Regions from separate parts of the Brevibacterium sp. 91QC2O2 genome, predicted to be linked through region 1. Evidence: riboswitches for the same ligand, from Rfam matches in the RefSeq annotation. Region 1 holds a riboswitch; each other region holds the start of a gene.
What was found. Region 1 has a riboswitch for thiamine pyrophosphate ahead of NQ036_RS03010 (3-oxoacyl-ACP reductase). Riboswitches for the same ligand answer to the same signal wherever they lie in the genome.

Region 2: it holds a riboswitch for thiamine pyrophosphate, as region 1 does, so the genes downstream of both, NQ036_RS08135 (ECF transporter S component) here and NQ036_RS03010 (3-oxoacyl-ACP reductase) in region 1, are expected to answer to the same signal.
Region 3: it holds a riboswitch for thiamine pyrophosphate, as region 1 does, so the genes downstream of both, thiE (thiamine phosphate synthase) here and NQ036_RS03010 (3-oxoacyl-ACP reductase) in region 1, are expected to answer to the same signal.

What each region holds. Positions count from the first base shown of each region.
Region 1 is NZ_JANIJY010000002.1:207,208-212,199, forward strand. It holds gene gcvP (aminomethyl-transferring glycine dehydrogenase) at 1-460, opposite strand, end outside; glycine riboswitch at 569-680, opposite strand; gene NQ036_RS03005 (LLM class flavin-dependent oxidoreductase) at 755-2,080, opposite strand; gene NQ036_RS03010 (3-oxoacyl-ACP reductase) at 2,086-2,862, opposite strand; TPP riboswitch at 2,972-3,094, opposite strand; gene nhaA (Na+/H+ antiporter NhaA) at 3,329-4,675, shown strand; gene NQ036_RS03020 (MarR family winged helix-turn-helix transcriptional regulator) at 4,757-4,992, opposite strand, start outside.
Region 2 is NZ_JANIJY010000008.1:74,551-79,542, reverse strand. It holds gene NQ036_RS08145 (MmgE/PrpD family protein) at 1-926, opposite strand, end outside; gene nadC (carboxylating nicotinate-nucleotide diphosphorylase) at 1,214-2,191, shown strand; TPP riboswitch at 2,213-2,319, shown strand; gene NQ036_RS08135 (ECF transporter S component) at 2,345-2,959, shown strand; gene NQ036_RS08130 (ECF transporter S component) at 2,964-4,992, shown strand, end outside.
Region 3 is NZ_JANIJY010000003.1:166,163-171,154, forward strand. It holds gene NQ036_RS04240 (alcohol dehydrogenase catalytic domain-containing protein) at 1-156, opposite strand, end outside; gene NQ036_RS04245 (TenA family protein) at 301-1,071, opposite strand; gene thiD (bifunctional hydroxymethylpyrimidine kinase/phosphomethylpyrimidine kinase) at 1,100-2,005, opposite strand; gene thiE (thiamine phosphate synthase) at 2,002-2,733, opposite strand; TPP riboswitch at 2,721-2,852, opposite strand; gene NQ036_RS04260 (acyl-CoA thioesterase domain-containing protein) at 2,920-3,759, shown strand; gene NQ036_RS04265 (VOC family protein) at 3,827-4,825, opposite strand; gene guaB (IMP dehydrogenase) at 4,971-4,992, opposite strand, start outside.

The DNA.
Region 1 (4,992 bases):
TCTGCTGGAAGTTCAGCAGGGCCTCCAGGCGGCCCTGGCTGATCTCCGGCTGGTAGGGGGTGTAGGCGGTGTACCAAGCGGGGTTCTCCACCACATTGCGGCGGATCACCGCCGGCGTGATCGTATCGGAGTAGCCCTGGCCGATCATCTGCACGCGGGTGACGTTCTGGTCGGCCAGTTCGCGCAGTTCGGCCAGCACTTCCTCTTCGCGCAGGGCACCGGGCAGGGAGTTGGCTTCGGCCTGGGCGATGGAGTCGGGGATCGCCGCGGCGGCCAGGGAGTCCAGGGAGTCATAGCCCAGCGCGCCCAGCATCGCGGCTGCATCCGCTGCGCGCGGGCCGATGTGGCGGTCGGAGAAGGGCCGCGGGGCATCGCCCGAGGCCGCGGAGGTGTGTGCGAACGTGCCCGGGGCCCCGGAGTTCGTCGCTGTACTGGAGGACGGAGTGGTGGAGGCCGTCATGAACTTCCTTCGATCGGCTGGATCAGGTCAGTCCTCCCCGCTCTGTCACTCGGCTTGCGCTGCTCGGGCCAGGGGTCCGAGGCGGGCGCGCGTGCGCTCCAGAGTTGCCTGCGCGCACTGGTACTGGGCCTGAGAGTTTCCCGGGGAGGGAATTGCACCTACGGCGCCACTGGTCCGATCATCGGTCCGATTCGTCCAGCGGCTCTCCCAGAGCGCGTCATGACGGCTGCTGCCAAGTCTAGCGAAGATTTGCGACGGACAGGTTACGGATGTCGCTGGGCCGTGCGGGACGACTTAGGACTGGCCCAGGTGAGCTCTCAAGGTCTTTCCCACGTATTCCGTGCGGAATCTACCGCGCCGCTGCAATTGGGGCACGACATGGTCGACGAAGTCCTCGATACCCTGTGGCAGGGAGGGCGGCATCAGATTGAACCCATCGGCGGCACCGGTATCGAGCCACATCTCGATCTCGTCGGCGATCGACTCCGGTGTGCCCACCATCGTGCAATGGCCCCCACCCGCCGCCAACCGGCCCAGCAGCCGGCGCACCGTGGGCCGTTGAGTGGCGATGATGCGCAGAATCGTGGCGTAGCGGCCTTTGGGCCCCGTGAACTCCTCCAACGGGGGCAGCGGCGGCACGGGTGCATCCAGGTCCCATCCCGAGGTGTCCTGTCCGATGAACACGCTGAGCTGCCGCAGCGAGTTCTCCACGGGGAGGAGTCCGTCGAGTGCCGCCTGTTTGGCCAGGGCCTCTTCCATGGTCGACCCCACATAGGTCACCAAACCGGGCAGAATCGCCACTGCGTCCGGATTGCGCCCGGCGGCGGCGATGCGACGGCGCACATCGCCACGATAGGCACGTCCGGCCTCGGCGTCGTAGGCCACCGCATATATTGCCTCCGCGCGGCGCGCGGCCAGGTCGCGGCCCTGTTCCGAGGCCCCGGCCTGGAAGAGCACAGGCCGACCCTGGGGAGGGCTCGGCACGTTGAGCGGGCCCCGCACCGCGAAATTCCGACCGCTGTGGTTGAGCTCGGTGAGCATGGCGGCATCGACATACCGGCCGGGGTGGACTCCAGAAGCCCCAATCCCCTCTCCCCGTTCGACGACGATGGAGTCGGCCGGCCAGGAATCGAACAGCCGCAACACGACGTCGACGAACTCTTCGGCCCTGGCGTAACGGGTGGCATGATCCGGCAGGTGCGGCATGCCGTGGTTCTGCGCTTCTGCATCGAACATCGAGGTCACCACGTTCCAGCCGATGCGCCCTCCTGAAATATGGTCCAGACCGGCCAACATCCGCGCCGCATGGTACGGCGTGTAGAACGTGGCCGACACAGTACTGACCAGTCCGATACGATCCGTCGCCTGGCTCATGGCGGCCAGCAGAGTGAGGGGTTCGAGGGCCCAACCGGGCCCGTCCTGCACTGCGTCCCCGCTGAGGGACTGTCCGTCGGCGAAGAACACGGCGTCCAGTTTGCCGCGTTCGGCGATCCTGGCCAGTTCCTTGTAGTACTCCACATCGGTGAGGTGTTCGCTTGGCGCATCCGGTGCACGCCAAGCGGCCGCGTGGTGGCCGACACCGTGGATGAACAGGTTGAGATGGGCCTGCTTGACCGTCACGTCCCTCACCCCTTGACCAGGCCGCCGTCCACGATGAGATTCTGTCCGGTCACGCCCCGCGCCCAGGGGCTGGCGAAGAACAACACCGCGTCGGCCAGCTGTTCGGGCGTTGTGACCGCGCGCAGCGGGGTACTCGCGGCGATCCCGGCGAAGACCTCTTCCGGGGTGGCCGCCGATGCATCGGTGGTCTGCAGGAGTCCACCGGAGACCATATTGACGGTAATCCCCCGGGGCCCCAGATCGTCGGCGAACGTCCTGGTCAGGGACAGCAGTGCCGCCTTGGCGGCGGTGTAGTCGTGATACGGCACAACAGGGTTCTGGAACAGATTGGTCCCGATGTTGACGACCCGCCCGAAACCGGCCCGCGTCATGCCGGGCAGCGCCGACTGGATGACATTCAGTGGGCCCTGAACGGAACCGGCGAACTGCGCGGCGAGTTCCGGGTACGTGATCCGGTCCGCCTTCGCTCGGGCATCACCGTTGAATGAGAAGTCGATCAGGGCGTTATTGACCACCGTGGTGACGGGGGCACCCCAGGTGGCGGATGCCTCGGCGAAAAGGGAATCGACTTGGGCACGGTCCCGGACGTCCGCCTGGATCGCGAGTGCCCGGTCGGGGAACTCCTGGGCCAGGGCCCCGGCGGCATCGTGCGAAGCACGATAGTCGATGACGACGCGGGCGCCCTGGCCCAGGAATGCCCTGGACACGGCCGCGCCCAGGCCGCGGGCCCCACCGGTGACCAGGACGATCTGCTCGGCGAGCGGAAGAACGGTTGATGTCATGATGCATGCCTCTCGATAGGAGGCGAAGGCGATCGGTGCGCGTCCGGTCGTGCCCGCGGGTGGATACCCTGCTGCCGGCCGACCATACACTGTCACCGGCCCACGGTGGGCGGTGAACACCGGACAATCCCTTCGCCAGTGCTAACTGGATCAGGTTCAACGGGTATTTCTCAGCCACTCGTCGCACCCGATCTTCATCCGGCGCATACGGGCGGTACCCCGTGTCACACATCCATCACATCACGACCCCGCGCACCTGGCAAGGGGCCGCGGCGAAACACAGAATGTGCGCTGGGCGACATGAGCCGCTAAGGTTGTCCCCGGTGTGCCGGGAAGTCTGGTCGGCGGGAACACCTCGGCGCGTACCCACGGTATACGGCGCGGGTGGTCTCTCATGTGAATAATCGGGGTCAGAGCACGTGCTGCGCATGTGCCCGGCGACCCCGTCGATCCGAAGAGGACCCCAATGTCCAGTACACCGACAACACTCAAGCCCGCGAAACCGTCGCTGGGCACCACCATCATGAATGCCCTGCGCGGGGAACACCTGGGCGGCATCATGCTCATCGTCGCGGCGGTGCTGGCCGTGATCTGCGCGAACTCCCCACTGGCGGGCTGGTTCTTCGCCGTGCGCGACACCTACCTCGACCTACCCCTGGGCTTCACCACCCTGCACCTGAGCGTGGCCCACTGGTGCGCGGACGCACTGCTGGCCGTGTTCTTCTTCTGCGTGGGCCTCGACCTGAAGTTCGAGTTCACCGGTGGAGCCCTGCGCGACTGGCGCCAGGCGCTGACGCCGATGGTCGCGGCCTGCGGCGGGGTCATCGTGCCGGCACTCATCTTCGCGGCCATCGTGGCCTCCAGCGGGACCGAGGGCCTACAGGGCTGGGCCACTCCGACGGCCACCGATATCGCCTTCGCCCTGGCGATCCTGGCGGTGGTGGGTCGCTGGCTGCCCAGCCCACTGCGGGTCTTCCTGATGACCCTGGCCGTGGTCGACGACCTCATCGCGATCGTCATCATCGCGATCTTCTACGCCCAGGGGCTCCAGCCCCTGTGGCTGTTGGGCGCGCTGGTCCCGATCCTCGCCTACTTCTTCCTGGTCCGCGGCGCCCCCCGATTCTTCGCCAAGCACGCCTGGGCGATGTGGCTGATTCTGTTGCCGATCGGCGCAATCGCCTGGCTGTGCATGTACCAAAGCGGCGTGCACGCGACGATTGCCGGCGTGGTGCTGGGGCTGGTGACGCCGGCGGCCATGTCCGCCAACGGCGCCAAGCCGGCGTCCCAGGTGGCACTCGAGGAGGAGGATGAGGACGCGCCGGCGGCGACCTCGGGCGTGGAGGCCGAGCAGCGCCCCCTGGCCATGATTCTGTCCGACCGGGTCTCGCCGCTGTCCTCGGCCATCGCCGTTCCGATCTTCGCATTCTTCTCCGCCGGCGTGGCGATCGGCGGCTGGTCCGGTTTCGTCGCAGCCCTGCAGGCGCCCGTGTTCTGGGGGATCATGGTGGGCCTGGTGCTGGGCAAGCCGATCGGCATCATGGCCTCGACCTGGCTGATCACCCGTACCCCGCTGGGCCGCCTGGACCGGCAGGTGACCTGGACCGATCTGTTCGGCGTGTCGATCGTCGCGGGCGTGGGCTTCACGGTTGCACTGCTGGTATCCGATCTGAGCTTCGGCGTGTCCGGAGAGCATGCGAACGACGCGAAGATCGCGATCCTGCTGGCCAGTGTGCTGGCCACCGTGCTCTCCGCGCTATGGCTGGCCCCGCGCAACCGGATGTACAAGAACAACTACCGCGACAATCTGCGGTAGGGGTCCGCGCCCTCCATCCATGGACCGTTTGTTTCAGATTCCACTGTTCGAACAGTGGAATCTGAAACAAACGGTCCACATTCAATCGCGCAGGCCCTCGACGCAGGCCGCCAGCGCTTCCTGCAGCGTTTCGCGCTGAACGGCGGTGAGCCGGGAGACCAGGCGGGCCTCGACCCGGTGGGTGCGCTCGACGGCGGCCCCCAGCAGCTCGCGCCCGGCCGCGGTGAGTGAAATCGGCAGTGCCCTGCCACTGGATGCGCGCACCGCGCGTTCGATCAGGCCCCGCTCCTGTAGGCCGCGCAGCAGGGTGTTCATGG
Region 2 (4,992 bases), on a different contig from region 1:
TCCTCGATCTCACCGCCGAGCTTGCGGGCCAGGTCGATCAGGGCCTGTGCCTGGTATTCCGCGGAGTGCTCCTTCGTGTAGGAGTCCAGAATCGCGCGCTTGGCCTCGCCGGCACCGGGCAGGCCCACGGTGTAGTGGGCGTCGGGGCCGTCCAGGATCCAGGCGATGACGCCGTCTTCGCCTTCGTAGATCGGGTTGGGCGAGGTCTCCCCGCGCATCGCGCGGTCCACGGCCTCGACTGCCATCTTGCCCGCGAACGCCGGCGCGTGCGCCTTCCAGGAGGAGATCAGGCCCTTGCGGGACTGACGGGTCGCGGTGGTCACGTGCAGGGCCTGGCCGATCGCCTCGTAGGTGACGTTCGGATCCAGGTGCAGCATGGCGCCCAGGCCGGCGGCGACCGACGGGCCCAGGTGGGCGACGTGGTCGATCTTGTGTTCGTGCAGGCAGATGCCCTTGGCCAGGTCGATCTGGATCTCGTAGCCGGTGGCGATGCCGTTGATCAGGTCAGCGCCGGAGACGCTGCCCAGGTGCTGGGCGACGGCGATCATCGGGGGGATGTTGTCGCCGGGGTGCGAGTACTCCTTGGCCAGGAAGGTGTCGTGGAAGTCGAGTTCGCGCACGGCCACGCCATTTGCGAAGGCGGCCCATTCGGGGGAGATGTGGTCGCTCAGCGGCTGGCCGAAGACGGTCGCACCCGGTTCGAGCTTGTGGGGCAGGGCCTGTTCGCGGGCGTGGGTGGGCGCCTTGCGATTGACGGAGGCGGCTGCGACGGAGGCGTTGTCGATGACACGGTTGATCACCATGTCCGCGACTTCCGATTCGATCGCGACCGGGTCGGCTGCGACCTGGGCGATCTTGTAGGCCAGCTGGTCCTTGCGCTCCAGGTTCTCAGCGCTCTTGTATACCCGGACTTCGTGGTTGATCATGGAGGATGCTCCTATTGTCGACTTTGACCTGATGCCGCGTCCACACCCCAGCCTAACGGTGTGCGCGCCTGGCCGGTAGCCCTGCGGCGCTTGTATGGGGATGCGGGCGACGTGTATCTGCCACCACAAATATATCTTGACATCAAGGTATTTCCCAAACCGTGGGTCCGCCGTTGGTCCGCCCGTGGGTCCAACCACGGGTCCGAACGGCGGACAGGCCGTTCGCTCGAACCGGGGCTCGACCGGACTCCGTCGGCACCGCGTCGAGGCCGCGTAGAGTGGGCCGCGTGAGTATCGAGATCGCCCCCGTGCCCCAGACCGTCATCGACGCCGTGATCGCCCGTGCCCTGGACGAGGACGCCCCCACCGGCGACCTCTCAGCGCAGACCTTCGTCCCCGCCTCCCTGACCACCACGGCCAGGGTCGTCGCCCGCGAACCCGGCGTGATGGCCGGCGGTGCCGTATTCGCCACCGCCATGGAACAGGCGGCCTACCGCACCCAGGCGCCCGGCGCGCCGGCCGGAATCGTCCCGCTGGCAGCGGGCGCCGCCGGCACCGTGTCCGTCCGACAGCTGGTCGCCGAGGGCGCCCCGTTCTCCACCGGAGACGCACTCATCGAGGTCTCCGGCCCCGCCCACGCGGTGCTGCTGGGCGAGCGCACCGGTTTGAACCTGCTGCAGCGCCTGTGCGCGATCGCCGCGCTGACCGCGCGCTATGTGGCCGCTGCGAACGCAGGCCGGGCGCAGTCCGACCCGGAGCACGGCACCACGGCACGTCCGGTGCGCGTGGTCGACACCCGCAAGACCACCCCGGGCCTGCGCACCCTGGAGAAGTACGCGGTGCGCGCAGGCGGCGGGCACAATCATCGCGCCGGCCTGTCCGATGCGGTGATGCTCAAGGACAACCACCTGGCCCTCCTGGGCGAGGGCGAGGCGCTGACCGCCGCCCTGCGCGCCGGCAAGGAGAAGCTGGGCCACACCACGCACCTGGAGGTCGAGGTGGATCGTTTCGAGCAGATCGAACCCGTGCTGGCCGCCGGTGTGGACACCATCATGCTGGACAACTTCGGCCCGGCCGAACTGGCCCGCGGCGTGGCCCAGGTGGCCGGGCGCGCCCTGGTCGAGGCCTCGGGCGGGGTGAACCTGGAGACGATCGGGGCGATCGCCGCCAGCGGGGTCGACATCGTCTCCGTCGGCGCGCTGACGCATTCGGTGGTCAACCTGGACCTGGGCCTGGACACCGTCGAGGACGTGCTCACCGTCTGAGCCGACCGCGTTATAGTGGAGGGACAACGACAGGGGAGCGCCACAAGGGGCGCTGAGAGTGCAGTGAACTGCAGACCCTCGAACCTGCTGCGGTTAGGACCGCCGAAGGAAGTCGAGTTCTCTTTCCCCTCCTGATCATCACAGGAGGCGAGCATGACCGATCATGCTGTCCACAATTCCGTGTCCACCCGCAGCACCTTCCGCTGGCGAGTCGTCGACATCGTCACCGCATCCGTGCTCGGCGTGGTGTGCGGACTGATCTTCTGGCTGTGGGCCGCGGCCTGGAGCTTCGTCGAACCGCTGTTCGCATTCTTCCCGCCGGCCTCCGGCCTGCTCAGCGCCGGCTGGGTGCTGGCCGGACCACTTGCCGGACTCATCATCCGCAAACCGGGCGCGGCCCTCTATGCTGAGGTATTGGCCGCCATCGTCGAGGCCACGCTGGGCTCCCACTTCGGCTTCGGCGCGATCATCTCCGGGCTCTGTCAGGGGCTGGGCGCCGAACTCGCGTTCACGGTCCTGGCCTACCGCCGCTTCGGCTTCGGCACCGCGCTGTTCTCCGGCGCGCTGGCCGGCCTGGCCCTGGGCCTGAACGAGAACCTGCTGTACAACACCGAATGGCTGCCCGCGTGGAAGTTGACGTATCTGGGCACGACCGCGGTATCCGGACTGGTGATCGCGGGTGTGCTCATGTGGGCGGCCGTGAGGGCACTGGCACGTACCGGCGCGCTGTCCGCATTCGCAGCGGGCAGGGCGAAACAGGAGGTTTGAGACTGTGAGCGTTGAAGCGACGACCCGGGGCGGCACACCACCGCGCGCCGTGGGGAACCGGCTGAGCTGGCGGGTCGTCGACATCGTCACGGCATCCGTGCTGGCGGTGGTCTGCGGCGTCATCTACTGGATCTGGTCGGCCGGCTGGACCTTCATCACCCCGGCCTTCGCGGCCTTCCCGCCCGGCGACGGGATCCTCTCGGGCACCTGGGTGCTGGCCGGGCCCCTGGCCGGGCTCATCATCCGCAAGCCGGGTGCTGCCCTCTACGCCGAGGTCCTGGCCGCCGTGACCGAGGCCGTGCTGGGCTCCCACTTCGGGTTCTCCATCCTGCTGACCTCCCCCATTCAGGGACTGGCCGCGGAGCTGGCCTTCGCCGTCTTCGCCTACCGCCGCTTCGGCTTCCCGGTCGTGCTGTTCTCCGGATTGCTTACGGGTACGGCGCAGGGCTGCATCGACAATATCGTTCTCTACGCCGAATGGCTGCCCGTGTGGAAGACGTCCAGGATCGCGTTCTGCGCGGTCTCCGGGCTGCTCATGGCCGGCCTGTTCGTGTGGTGGATCGTGCGCGTCCTGGCCCGCGCCGGAGCACTGACCGCATTCGCCGCCGGGCGCGGTGCCGACGAAGCGCCGGGCTCCCGCGGTTCCGCAGCCGAGGCCACTGCCGGTTCCGACCGAACGCGCGCCACCGCGGCCGGCGCCCCGACCGGTACCTCGACCGGCGGCTCCCCCGCACCGGGCGCCTCGGCCGACGGGCGATCCGACGTAACCGACCGGAGACCGGATGACCCCGCCGTCGTCCCCGCCGAGGTCGTGGCCAGGGACTTCTCCTACCGGCACGCCGGCCGCAAACGCGCGGCCTTCTCCCACCTGTCCCTGACGATCCCGGCCGGCCAGAAGGTATTGCTGGCGGGGGCCTCGGGCGCGGGGAAGTCGACCTTCCTGCACGCCCTGGCCGGGGTCCTGCCGGCCGAATCCGGCTACGCCACCGGAGAACTGCTGGTCGCCGGCGCCGCGCCCGATCCGACTCGCGGGACCTGCGGCCTGGTGCTCCAGGACCCCGATTCGCAGGCGGTCATGTCGAAGATCGGCCACGACGTCACCTTCGGGCTGGAGAATCTGCGGGTGCCCGCCGAACAGATCCCGGCCAGGGTCGCCCACGCGCTGGACCTGGTGGGCCTGGACTATCCGCTGGACCATCCGACCACGGCCCTGTCCGGCGGGCAGAAGCAGCGCCTGGCAATCGCCGGGATCGTCGCGATGCGCCCTGGCCTGCTGATCCTCGACGAGCCGACCGCCAACCTCGACCCCGAGGCCGCCGTGGCCATCCGCGATGTCATCGTCGACGCCGCCACCGCGACCGGCGCCACCGTGGTGCTGGTCGAACACCGCCTGCCGCTGTGGGCCGAACACGTGGACCGGATCGTGGTGCTCGGCGCCTCGGCCGACGACGCCGAGGGCACCCGGATCATCGCCGACGGATCGCCCAAGGCGGTGCTCGGCGATGAACTGCTGCGCCCGCACCTGCGCGCGGCGGGCCTGTGGCTACCCGGCGAGGCTGTCGAGGTCCCCGACGACATCCCCGACGGCTCCCTTGGCACCACCGACACCGGGCAGATCGCCGCGGTGGGCGCTGCCGGCCGGGACGCCTCCGGTAGGGACGCCGCAAGCGGTGTGGCCCCCGCACAACCCCTGCTGTCCACCCATGCCCTGCAGGTGGGCCGCGAGTCCCGCGCCGTGGCACGGGTGCCGGGACTCGAGCTGCACCCCGGCACGGTGCTGGCGGTGCGCGGTCCCAACGGCGCCGGCAAGACCACCACCGCACTGACCCTGGCGGGCCTGCTTCCTCCGGTGGCGGGCGATGTCGTGGCCGGTGAGGGCCTGGTGCGCCTGCCCGGTGCCGCGCGGGTTCCGAAGTCCACCCATCCGGGCGAGTGGAGTTCCAAGGAGCTGGTCGAACGGATCGGCATGGTCTTCCAGGAACCCGAACATCAGTTCATGCGGCCCAGCGTGCGCGCCGAACTGGAATACGGCC
Region 3 (4,992 bases), on a different contig from region 1:
CAGATCGGAGTGGCACAGGCCGGCCGCCGTCATCTTCAGCAGGACCTCGCCGGGGCCGGGGGCGTCGAGTTCGACTTCGACGACGTCCAGGGGCTTCGATTCGGCGTAGGGCCGGGGAGCCTCCATGGTGCGCAGCACTGCTCCGCGAATCTTCATCGATCTGCCTTTCTTCGGGGTTTCGTTCGTCCCCACATTACCGCGCACGCATATCTCCACGGCACGCGCCCGGGGCCGCTCCGGCACACGTCCCGACGCGCTCTCTCGGGTCCGGGCACTGCGGGGTCCCGGCCCCGCCGGCCCTCATCCCCGCGGGGTGCGGTGATTCGGCTCCTGCCAGTCCTGGCCCACATGGGCCGCCGCCCAGAAGTGCAGTTCGTACAGGCACGCCTGGCGGAACGTCTGGACCATGCGCGTGAGCTCGGCCTTCGGCGCGGCTTCCAGCAGGCCCTCGAGGATGCCCACGGCCCCCACCACCGATGCGTCGAAGTCGGGGCTGTCGTAGGCCTCGATCCAGGTCGCGAAGGGATGCCCCGCCAGATCGCGGGACCCCGCCCGCACCCGCTGAACCAGGACCTTGCCGATGTGCGCGTACACCCAGAAGCACGGCAGGATCGCGGCGACTCCCACTGCATAGGGTGCGCTCGCCGCCTGGCTGAGCAGATAGGAGGTGTAGCCCAGTGTCGTGGGGTTGGCCCCGCCGGCGGGCCAGGCCGCCCCGATCACACCGGCCGCGGTCGAAAGCCGGTCGGCGATCGCTGAGAACCCGGGGTCCGCCAGCAATTCGGCGTGCATCGACTGTTCATCGGCGATCGCCTCGCCTGCGGCCAAGACCCAGAAGCGGGTCTGGTCGCTGCTGGGTGCGGCCGCCCCCAGCAGGCTCATGGCCCGGGCATAGCCGTCCAGGTACAGCTCGTCCTGCAACAGGTAGTTCACGAAGGCCTCGTGGCCGAGTGTGCCGTCGGCCAGTTGGCCCAGGAAGTCGAGTTCCTCGATCCGGGTGATGACGTCGTGTACGGAATTCCACAGCTCGCGCGTGCGCGGGCCCTGGCTGAACAGGTGGTAGTCGACCATGGTGTATCCCTCCTCGGGTTTCGGGTGCTCAGGCTCGTGCGCGCACGGGGCGCAGATCGACCAGGTGGTCGACCGGCCCGTGGGCGCCGGCCGGGTCCAGCGACAGGTTCCAGCCCGCCGCCGCGGCCAGGGCCCGGCCCAGGTACTCCAGGCCCTCGAAGACCGCGGGCTCCAGCTGTGCCCCGCGGGCCAGTTCCGCGGTGATGGCGGCGGACAGGGTGCAGCCGGTGCCGTGGGTATTGGCCGAGGCGACCCGTGGGTGCGTGTACACGTGCACCGAGGCCGCCCCGGGGCCATCCGCGACGGCGAGCACGTCGAAGACAGTGCCGCCGGTGCCGTGGCCGCCCTTGACCAGGGCCGCCCCGGCCCCGCGCGCCACGAGTTCGCGGGCCTGGGCCGTCATCTGGGACTCGTCGCGGGCCTCGGCGACGTCATCGCCGAGCAGCAGGGCCGCTTCCGGCAGGTTCGGGGTGATGACCGAGGCGACCGGCAGCAGGCGCGCGCGCACCGCGCCGATCGCGTCGGCGTCGAGCAGCCGGTGTCCCGAGGTCGAGACCATGACGGGGTCGACGACCAGGTGGGGCACGGGGGTCTCTGCGAGTTTGTCCACGGTCAGGTCGACCAGCTCTCGGGTGCCCAACATCCCGGTCTTCGCCGCGTCCACGGGCATGTCCCCGAGCACCGAGTCGAACTGGTCGGCAACGAAGTCCGCATCGATCCCGTAGACGCGGGACACACCATGGGTGTTCTGGGCGACCAGGGCGGTGATGACGGAGGTGCCGTAGGCTCCACGGGCGGCGAAGCTCTTGAGGTCGGCGTGGATGCCGGCGCCCCCCGACGGATCGGTGCCGGCGATCGTCAGGGCGATCGGGGGCCTGTTCACTGTATTCAACGGCGTGGGGTTCGGCACGGTGTTCGTCGGCGCAGTGCTCATCGGTTCTCCCCCTGCGCGCCGAGGTAGGCCGCGCGGATCGACCGCGCTGCGGCCTCGGGATCGGCTGCAGTGCAGATATCGGAGACCACGCACACGCCCAGGGCGCCGGCGCCGGCGAGTTCGTGGACGTTGTGGCCCTTGATCCCGCCGATCGCCACGGCGAGGATCCCGAGTTCCAGTGCCTCCCGGTTCAGTTCGGTCCAGTGCTCGACGCCCAGTGCTGGGCGCTGCACGTCCTTCGTCCGGGTGGCCCAGACGGGGCCGACTCCGAACAGGTCCACTCCCCCGGCCTTGGCGGCGACGGCGAACTGTTCGGCGGTGTGGGCGGACAGGCCCAGCAGGGGTTCGGCGCCCAGGCGGGCGCGGACCTGGGCCGGCGGCATGTCCGTCTGGCCCACGTGGATGTGGGCGGGCAGGCCGCGCCGACGCAGTTCGGCGACGACTTCGACGCGGTCGTCGAGGAACACGGGGACGTTCTCGGCCGCCGTCCCGGCCGGTGCGGGGATGCCGCGCAGGGCGGCGAACACGTCCAGGGTCAGGGCCAGGACCTCGGCGTCGGAGGCGTGTTTCTCGCGCACCTGCACGACCGAGGCGCCGCCGGTGACAGCGGCTGCGACGGTGTCGGCCACGCCGCGCCCGGCGGCGGTGCACATCGCGGTGTCGGTCACCAAATACAGGCTGAAATCGTAGGGGATCAGGCGGGGGTTGAGCACAGCGGGGTCAATCATGACCATCCCTTCGCAGGAGTTATCCAGACAGGTTCGACGGGTGTGTTCTCAGCCCTGGCCGGCCGGCGGCGGCACGAACCCGCGCCGGTGCGACTACCTGGGCACCCCGTGTCATCGGCTCCACACTAACATCCACGGCAGTCTAGAGTTGGGGTATCCCCGCATAGCCCGAACCTTGGAGGAACCGTGACCGAAGCACCCGGCAGCCTGCTCAATCTTCTGCAGTTGGAGAAGATCGACCTCAACATCTACCGCGCCGGCTTCGTCTTCGACGAACCCTTCGCGCTCTACGGCGGCCAGGTCGCCACCCAATCCCTGCTGGCCGCGGCCCTGACCGTGGACTCCGGGCGCCTGCCGCACTCTCTGCACGGATACTTCCTGCGGCCCGGCGACGCCTCGAAGCCCACGGTCTTCCAGGTCTTCCGCGACCGCGACGGTGGTTCCTATTCGGCCCGGCGCGTGGTGGCACTGCAGAACGGACGGGTCATCTTCAATATGTCGGCGTCCTTCGCACTGCCGGGGAAGTCCCCCGATGTGCAGGGCGATACGGCGCTGAACGACCACGAGTTGCCGATGAACGAGTTCTACCCGATCCCCCGGCTGTTCAGCTTCGAGGGCCGGAGGACCGAACCGGGTTTCCCCGAACCCGACTATCCGCAGCGCTTCTGGGCCCGCTGCACGGCCGATCTCAGCCGCACCGGGGTGGGGGCTGCGACGATCAGCCGCGACCTCATGAACATCCTGGCGGTGACCTATCTTTCCGACATCTCGTCGGGCATCGGCACGTACAACACCGAAGAGTTCCAATCGCAGTCGAGCCTGGACCACACTCTGTGGTTCCACCGCCCGATGGACGCCGAGGAGTGGATGCTGATGGACCTGCGGCCCCGCTCCGTGGCCTACGGGCGCGGGCTCTACCACGGGGACATCACCGACTCCTCCGGCGTCCTGCTGGCCTCGATCAGCCAGCAGGTCCTGTTCCGCAAGCGCCGTGCCGGCGGTGGCGCCGCGCCTCGGCCGGCCTGAACCTCGGCCGTTCCCAGCGGCCGGATCACGGTCGGTCCCGGGGAATCCGGCCGGGGTCGAGCCGAACTCAGTATTCGGCGATGATGATCTTCTTCTGGCCCATCATCGTCTGATAGGCCCCCGGCCTGGTGCTCAGCTCCGGCCAGGTGCGCGGGACGATCTGCCAGCTCAGGCCGAAGCGATCCTTGCACCAGCCGCAGGCCTCGGCCTCCGGGACATGCGACAGTGCCTCCCACAGTGCGTCGATCTGCGCCTGGTCCTGCGCGTAGACGATGAGCGAGACACCCTCCGTGAAGGTGAAGTCCTGGCCTGCCCCTGGGTCCATCGCCGTGCACCACTGCCCGGCGAGCCGGAAGTCCGCGTGGATCACGGATTCGGCGGTAACCGGCGATTCGACCCCCGGGCCCAGGTCCGGGACCCCGCCGAACTCGCCATAGGTGTACAGGTGTCCCAGTCCGCTGGGGAGGTCGGGGCCGAAGATCCGGGTGAAGGTCTGCAGATAGTAGTCGACGGCCTCGGCCGCCCGGTTCTGCTGGGGACCGCCGAAGCTCAGCGAGGGCAGCAGGAACGGTCGGGGCTGCCCGTCCGGGTTCGTCACCATCAGCTGCCAGCTCACCCCGAAGCGGTCCTCAACCCAGGCGTAGTGCGGGCTGAACGGATAGGCGTCCAGCGGCATCAGTTCGCGGCCACCCTCCATCAGCACCGCGTGGACCCGGTCCAGATAGGCACGGGCATCGGTGTGCCGGGCCGGATCGAAGTTGACGGTCAGGTTGAGCGACGGAGTGGGCCGGAAGGTGTCATCGGCGTTGATGAAGGTGAAGTCCAGGTCCTCGATCCGCAGGTCGAGCGCCAGGAGTTCGCCGGCCAAATCGCGTTGGAAGTCAGGGAGCTCTGCGGGATCGGCCGGGTAGTTCTCGGCGCGTTCGACGGTGACGGAGCGAAACGCCCTGGTGTAGTGCTCAACGGCATCCTGTGCGCACCTGTCGAACCACAGGGAGACGGCCAGCGGGGTCCGTTCGGTTTCGTCGGTGGGCGGTCTGGGGTCTAGAACGGGGTTCGGTGTCATGCCACAAGTGTGCGACCGCCGGAGCGATATGTCACCCCTTTGCCCGCCCATCTGCGAAAACGCCGCGTGGCCGGAACCCGCCGGACCCCTGGATGGGTCCATGGCGGGTCCCGGCCACGCGGCACCGCGACTCAGACGATGGGACTCAGTGCGAGTGGTAGTTCGGC